One region of the Parafrankia sp. Ea1.12 genome, then DNA from elsewhere that is predicted to be linked to it. Evidence: predicted binding sites of a transcription regulator. Region 1 holds the regulator's gene; each other region holds the start of a gene.

Region 1 (2,274 bases):
GAGCTTCAGGCCGGGCGTGGGGCTGAGGCCGGGGACGCTGGGGCTGGGACTGCCCACTCGGCCCAGGACGCGGCCCGGGCGCCGCGGCGGCCGACCCGGCCGCGACCAGCCCGACGGCTGCCTCACGCCACCACATGCCGGGCATCTCGATGACGGACGCCCCGGATCGCCGCTCACCGCCCCGCCTGGACTCACCGGGCGGCACCGTGGCGGCCGGAGCAGCCCCCGAGAGACCACATCGGGCGCCACGAGAGCGAACCGGGCGCCCTACCGGCACGCGGCCCATGCCGCGCACCGCCACCCCCCGCACCCCGCGGCCACGGACGGCGACTCCGCCCACCGCGGCTCCACGCACGCCGCGCGCCCCCCGCGCACCCGTCGCGACCTGCGCACCCTGCCGCAGCGCGCAGCTGCGAGACACCGGGTGACCCCGCCGAACTGACGCATTCCCACCGGCCGCACCGCCACCGTCGGTCATGCCAACCTCCCAGGCGCGAACACTCGTTCGATCGAACGCCTGAGCGATTCTTACACGGCCGCCACGCACACTTCCCCCGACACGCTCGAACAGACGTTTGAGATTCGGCGACCGGCCGACTACCGTCAAGGACGATCAGTTGTGGACGATCGTGCGAGATGAACCGAGCACGAAGGACCCTGCCAAACCGATCAGCCGAACCGATCAAAAGTTACTAATCGGACAAAGCATTGGAACGACCGGGTGGGTGTTGGCGGAGCCGGGCCGTCGACCACCCGGTCCTTGGCAGCCGCCGGTGGCACCATCCGCCGCGCGGAAGCATCGACAGGAGAGCGGTAAGCGATGACCAGCCAGGAACGGGGTACCCGCCGAGGTGACACCCGTGGCAACGTCCGGGATTTTCCCGACAGCCCCGCGGACGCCTCGGGCCTGACGCAGCGGCAGAAGAAGGTGCTCGAGGTCATCCGGTCCGCGGTGGAGCGGCGTGGATACCCGCCGAGCGTCCGGGAGATCGGCGAGGCTGTCGGCCTGACCAGCACCAGCAGCGTGGCACACCAGCTCAAGGTGCTGCAGGAGAAGGGGTTCCTCCGGCGCGACCCGAACCGGCCGCGGGCGATGGAGGTGCTTCCGATCGGCGGCGCGAAGGCCGGCGGGCGTTCCCGCGCGGGTGCCGCGGCGGCGGCCGGCGCACCCGCCGAGACCACGGCGCTGGAGGCCGGCACGCCCACCTACGTCCCCCTGGTGGGGCGGATCGCCGCCGGTGGGCCGATCCTCGCCGAGCAGGCGATCGAGGACGTCTACCCGCTGCCGAAGGAGATCGTCGGCGAGGGAACTCTGTTCCTGCTCAAGGTGGTCGGCCAGTCGATGATCAATGCCGCCATCTGTGACGGCGACTTCGTCGTCGTCCGGCAGCAGCCGGTGGCGGACAACGGCGAGATCGTCGCGGCGATGATCGATGGGGAGGCCACGGTCAAGCGGTTCCGGCAGCGCGACGGCCGGGTGTGGCTGGCGCCGGAGAACCCGGCATTCTCCGACATCCCGGCCGAGGACGCGACCATCCTCGGCCGCATCGTGGCGGTGATGCGCCGGGTCTGATCCCCGGCACGCGGCCGGCACCGGGCAGGCCGGGCACCGGTCAGACGTCAGGCGTCTGACCGGTGCGGTGTTCAGCTCGCGGTGTTCCGTCGGGGCTGGTGTTCAGGCAGGGCCGTCAGGCGCGGAACGGCTCCAGCTCGGCGGCCAGGCCCACGGGCACGCGCGCGGCGACCTCGGTGCCCTTGCCGGTGTGCTCAACTCGAAGCACCTCGCCGATCTGGTGGATGCGGGAGACGAGATCGCCCCGGGTGTAGGGCACCAGCAGGGACATCTCGACCTCCGGGTGCGGTATCCGCGCCGAGAGCGCCTCCACCAGCTCCTGCAGCCCCGCCCCGGACCGCGCCGAGACGAAGATGGCGTCCGGCACCGCCTGACGCAGGACGGCGAGCGTGGTCGGGTCGACCGCGTCCACCTTGTTGACCACGATGAGCTCGGGCACCCCGGCCGCGTCGATCTCGGCGAGCACCTCGCGCACGGCCGAGATCTGCCCCATCGGGTCCGGGGCCGAACCGTCGACGACGTGCAGGACGAGGTCGGCGTCCACCACCTCCTCGAGCGTCGAGCGGAACGCCTCGACGATCTGGTGCGGCAGGTGGCGCACGAAGCCGACCGTGTCGGCCAGGGTGAAGATCCGGCCGTCGGGCAGCGTGGCCCGGCGCACCGTCGGGTCGAGGGTCGCGAACAGCGCGTCCTCGACCAGT
Region 2 (2,274 bases), on a different contig from region 1:
CCCGGCATGCCGGGCAGGGCACGTCGCGCATGTAGCCCTCGTAGCGCTCGCGGCTGCTGTCGGACTCGGCGTCCGAGTGGCGGCGACGCAGGAAGGCCATCACGCCCTCGAAGGACGTGTAGTAGGAGCGCTTGCGACCGTAGCGGTTCGTGTAGCCGACGTGGATCTCGGTCTCGCCGCTGCCGTGCAGGATCGCCTTGCGGGCGCGCTCCGGCAGCCCCTCCCACGGGGTGTCCATCCGGAAGCTGAGGTCCTCGCTGAGCGCCGTCAGCAGCCGCTCGAAGTACTCCTTGTTGTGCCCGCCGGCCCACGGTTGGATCGCGCCCTCGGCGAGCGAGAGCGTCGGGTCGGGCACGACGAGGTCGGGGTCGACCTCCTTGCGGGTTCCCAGACCCGAACACTCCTGGCAGGCCCCGAACGGCGAGTTGAACGAGAACGACCTCGGCTCCATCTCCTCGAAGGAGAGGTCGTCGTACATGCAGGCCAGGTGCTCGGAGTACATCCGCTCGCGGTCGGGGTCGGCCGGATCCCGGTCGACGAAGTCGAGCAGCACCAGGCCGCTGCCGAGCTTGAGCGCCGTCTCGATCGAGTCGGTGAGGCGGCGCTTGGCCGACTCCTTCGCCGCGAGCCGGTCGACCACGACCTCGATCGTGTGCTTGCGCTGCTTCTCGAGCTTGGGGCGCTCGGTGAGCGCCACGACGGTGCCGTCCACCCGGACCCGGGCGAAGCCGGAGCTCTGCAGCTCGGCGAAGAGGTCGGCGTACTCGCCCTTGCGGCCACGGACGACCGGCGCCAGGACCTGGAAGCGGGTGCCCTCGGGGAGCTCCAGGAGCCGGTCGACGATCTGCTGCGGGGTCTGCCGGGCGATCGGGCGGCCGCACTTCGGGCAGTGCGGGTGGCCGACCCGCGCGTACAGCAGCCGCAGGTAGTCGTAGACCTCGGTGATCGTGCCCACCGTCGAGCGCGGGTTGCGCGAGGTCGACTTCTGGTCGATCGAGACCGCGGGTGACAGGCCCTCGATGAAGTCGACGTCCGGCTTGTCCATCTGGCCGAGGAACTGGCGGGCGTAGGCCGAAAGTGACTCGACGTACCGGCGCTGCCCCTCGGCGAAGATCGTGTCGAAGGCGAGGCTCGACTTGCCCGAGCCCGACAGCCCCGTGAAGACCACCAGGCCGTCCCTGGGCAGGTCGAGATCGACGTCACGAAGGTTGTGCTCACGTGCTCCGCGGACGACAAGACGGTCAGCCATCGTCAGGTCCCTCGTGGTCTTCGGTCGGGTGGGGGTGACAGTCGGATACAGGTGACAGTCAGGTTTGGGTGACATCAGGTGTGGGGGACAACTGTCGCGGCCTGCGGCAGGCATGCTACGGACGGGTTTGCGGCCCGTTACGCGGCCCCGCGGGCAGGCGCCGCGCCCTGGGCCCGGCTCCGCAGCGGCACCGGATCAAACGCGCGTTCGAACACGACCGACGCTACACGCCCGGGCCGACGTGCCCGCACACGCCCGGGCCGACGTGCCCGCACCGGCGGTGCCCGGCTCCGCGCAGGGGAACCCCGCGGGCCACATCCTTGTTCCGTCGAGGACACACGGCGGTCACGCCGATCAGAATGGATGCGCTCCGCGGATCATTCCACGCCGCCCGGCCGCCACCACGGCGGTCCGGCCACGGACGGATCCGCGCGGACCAGTCCACGGAGAGATCGAGGAGAACCGTGATGAACATCGGCGCCGGATACACGGGCGAGGTCACCGTCGGCGGGCCGGCGGACACCCGCGAGCTCCCGGACCTCACGATCACCAAGGTGGCGGTCGGCCCGTTCGACAACAACTGCTATCTCCTGCGCTGCGCCGCCACCGGCGAGCAGCTGCTCGTCGACGCGGCGAACGAGACCGACACGCTGCTACGCCTCGTCGGCGACAGCGGGTTGGCCACCGTGGTGACGACCCACCGGCACGCCGACCACGTCCAGGCGCTCGAGGAGGTCGTCGCCGCGACCGGGGCCCGCACCGTGGCGCACCCGCTCGACGCGCCCGCCATCCCGGTCCCGACGATGGACCCGGTCGTCGACGGCGACGAGGTGCACGTCGGCGAGGTCACGCTGCGGGTCGTGCACCTCGTCGGGCACACGCCCGGCTCCGTGGCCCTGCTCTACGACCAGGACGGCGACGCCCCGCACCTGTTCACCGGCGACTGTCTGTTCCCCGGCGGCCCAGGGAACACCTTCGGGGACGCCGCCGCCTTCGCCACCCTGATGGACGGCCTCGAGGCCAAG
Region 3 (2,274 bases), on a different contig from region 1:
GAGCAGGTCTCACAGACCTCACCCCCGCTGACGCCGGTTCCAGCACGACCGTGGCGGCTGAGTGAGTCCATGGACACGCTCATTCGCCACGCATCAGCCGGTGGCTTCCTGGCCGCTCGGAGCCCGGTGCTCCGGGGTTCGGCGGCTTGGCGCCCGGTGACTTACTCGGATGACGCGACCACATCCAGATCACGTCTGTTTCCGCACGTGAACGGGTGGTGACGCTGCGGCTCGGGCAAAATGATCGTGGGCATGTCGCGGGGAGATCAGATCCCCGGGCGATATAGCTCAAAATGATTAGTCAGACCGCGATCTCGGGGTTGCGTCAAAGATTTTTTTGTCCACAGGTGTCGTATCCCTGTAGTCCTTCTGGCGCTGCGGTTCCGGGCGCTCGCGGCGCCGTCATCCACAACGTCGCCGCCGCTCGTCCCGAGGCGTTCCCCAGAATCCCCCTCGTTACCAACAGGTTGTCCACAGGTGGGTGTGGATAACTTTTTGGAGCCTCCCCGTGGGGACCTCTACTGTCGAGCCCTCCACACTGGCCATGTATCCGTGGGAACGGGATAGTCCAGACGGGTGAGGTGGGCGTGATCTTCGGATCGGTGGGCGGGCGGTCGAGTTGACACCCTCCAAACTGTGGTCGAACATATGTTCGATAGTGTCGGTGGGATCGGGTTCGATGAAATCGGGGCCTGTGGGATCGGGGCCTGTGGGATCGGGTCGGGAGCTTCCGGCGCACGGCGCTGCTCCGATCGCCCGGTCGCGGCGGTGCGCAGGTGGGCCGGTCGACATCCGGGAGGGGGAGGCTTGAGCGTCGCCGACATCGCGCGCGGGCCTGGATCCGCGGTCGAGTTCGATCGCACCCCGCCCCACGATCTTCCTGCGGAGCAGAGCGTGCTGGGCGGCATGCTGCTCTCGAAGGACGCGATCGCGGACGTCGTCGAGGTCCTCCGTGCGAGCGACTTCTACCGGCCGGCGCACGCCACCGTCTACACCACGATCGGCGACCTCTACGGCCGTGGGGAGCCGGCCGACGTCATCAGCGTCGCGGCCGAGCTGGGCCGGCAGAACCTGCTGGAGCGGGTCGGCGGGCCGGCCTACATGCACACGCTGATCTCCAGCGTCCCGACCGCGGCGAACGCCGGCTACTACGCGCGCATCGTCGCGGAGAAGGCCGTGCTGCGCCGGCTGGCCGAGGCCGGCACGCGCATCGTGCAGCTCGCCTACGGCCCGGCGCCCGACGTCACCGATGTCGTCGACCGGGCCCAGGCGGCCGTCTACGAGGTGACCGAGCGGCGCACGAACGATGACTACACCCCGCTCGGCGAGTTGCTGAACCCGGCGCTGGAGGAGATCGAGGCGATCCAGGCCCACGACGGCGCCCTGACCGGGGTGCCGACGGGGTTCACCGACCTCGACGAGCTCACCAACGGCCTGCACGGCGGCCAGCTGTGGATCGTCGCGGCCCGGCCCGCGGTCGGCAAGTCGACCCTGGGCCTGGATTTCGCCCGCGCCGCGTCGATCAAGAACGGGATGACCTCGGTCGTCTTCTCGCTGGAGATGAGCCGCATGGAGATCACCATGCGGCTGCTCTCCGCCGAGGCCCGGGTGTCGCTGCAGAACATCCGCACCGGCCGGCTGACCGACGACGACTGGGGTCGGCTGGCCCGGCGGATGGGGGAGGTCGCCGAGGCACCGCTGTACATCGACGACAGCCCGCACCTGACGATGATGGAGATCCGGGCGAAGGCGCGGCGGCTCAAGCAGCGCAACGACCTGCGGCTGGTCATCCTCGACTACCTGCAGCTGATGTCCTCGCCGAAGAAGGTCGAGAGCCGCCAGCAGGAGGTCAGCGAGATCTCCCGGTCACTGAAGCTGCTCGCGAAGGAGCTGGAGGTCCCCGTCGTGGCCATCTCGCAGCTCAACCGGGCCTCCGAGCAGCGGGCCGACAAACGGCCCCAGGTCTCCGACCTGCGCGAGTCCGGCAGCCTCGAGCAGGACGCCGACGCGGTCATCCTGCTCTACCGGGAGGACACGGTGGAGAAGGAGTCCGCGCGGGCCGGCGAGGCCGATCTGATCATCGCCAAGCACCGTAACGGCCCCACGGGCACCGTCACGGTCGCCTTCCAGGGCCACTACTCCCGGTTCGTCGACATGGCCAACTGATCCACGCCGTGATCCGGTGGAAGGGCGGCCGCCCGCTGCGGTCGGGTCGACTGGCCCGATCGGACTGGTCGGCGGGCCGACCGGCCTGAAGAGCCGGCCCCGCGGTGA

What was found. The regulator LexA, encoded in region 1, represses DNA repair genes until DNA is damaged. The targets are predictions, from matches to a motif close to CGAACNNNNGTTCG.
Region 2: the regulator LexA is predicted to act here: its motif matches at 1,446-1,459, upstream of uvrA (excinuclease ABC subunit UvrA).
Region 3: the regulator LexA is predicted to act here: its motif matches at 642-655, upstream of dnaB (replicative DNA helicase).

Annotation. Positions count from the first base shown of each region.
Region 1 covers NZ_UBIZ01000160.1:1,679-3,952, forward strand. The annotation lists gene lexA (transcriptional repressor LexA) at 821-1,573, shown strand; gene hflX (GTPase HflX) at 1,689-2,274, opposite strand, start outside.
Region 2 covers NZ_UBIZ01000364.1:33,368-35,641, reverse strand. The annotation lists gene uvrA (excinuclease ABC subunit UvrA) at 1-1,249, opposite strand, end outside; gene FMEAI12_RS20350 (MBL fold metallo-hydrolase) at 1,717-2,274, shown strand, end outside.
Region 3 covers NZ_UBIZ01000429.1:57,539-59,812, forward strand. The annotation lists gene dnaB (replicative DNA helicase) at 808-2,166, shown strand.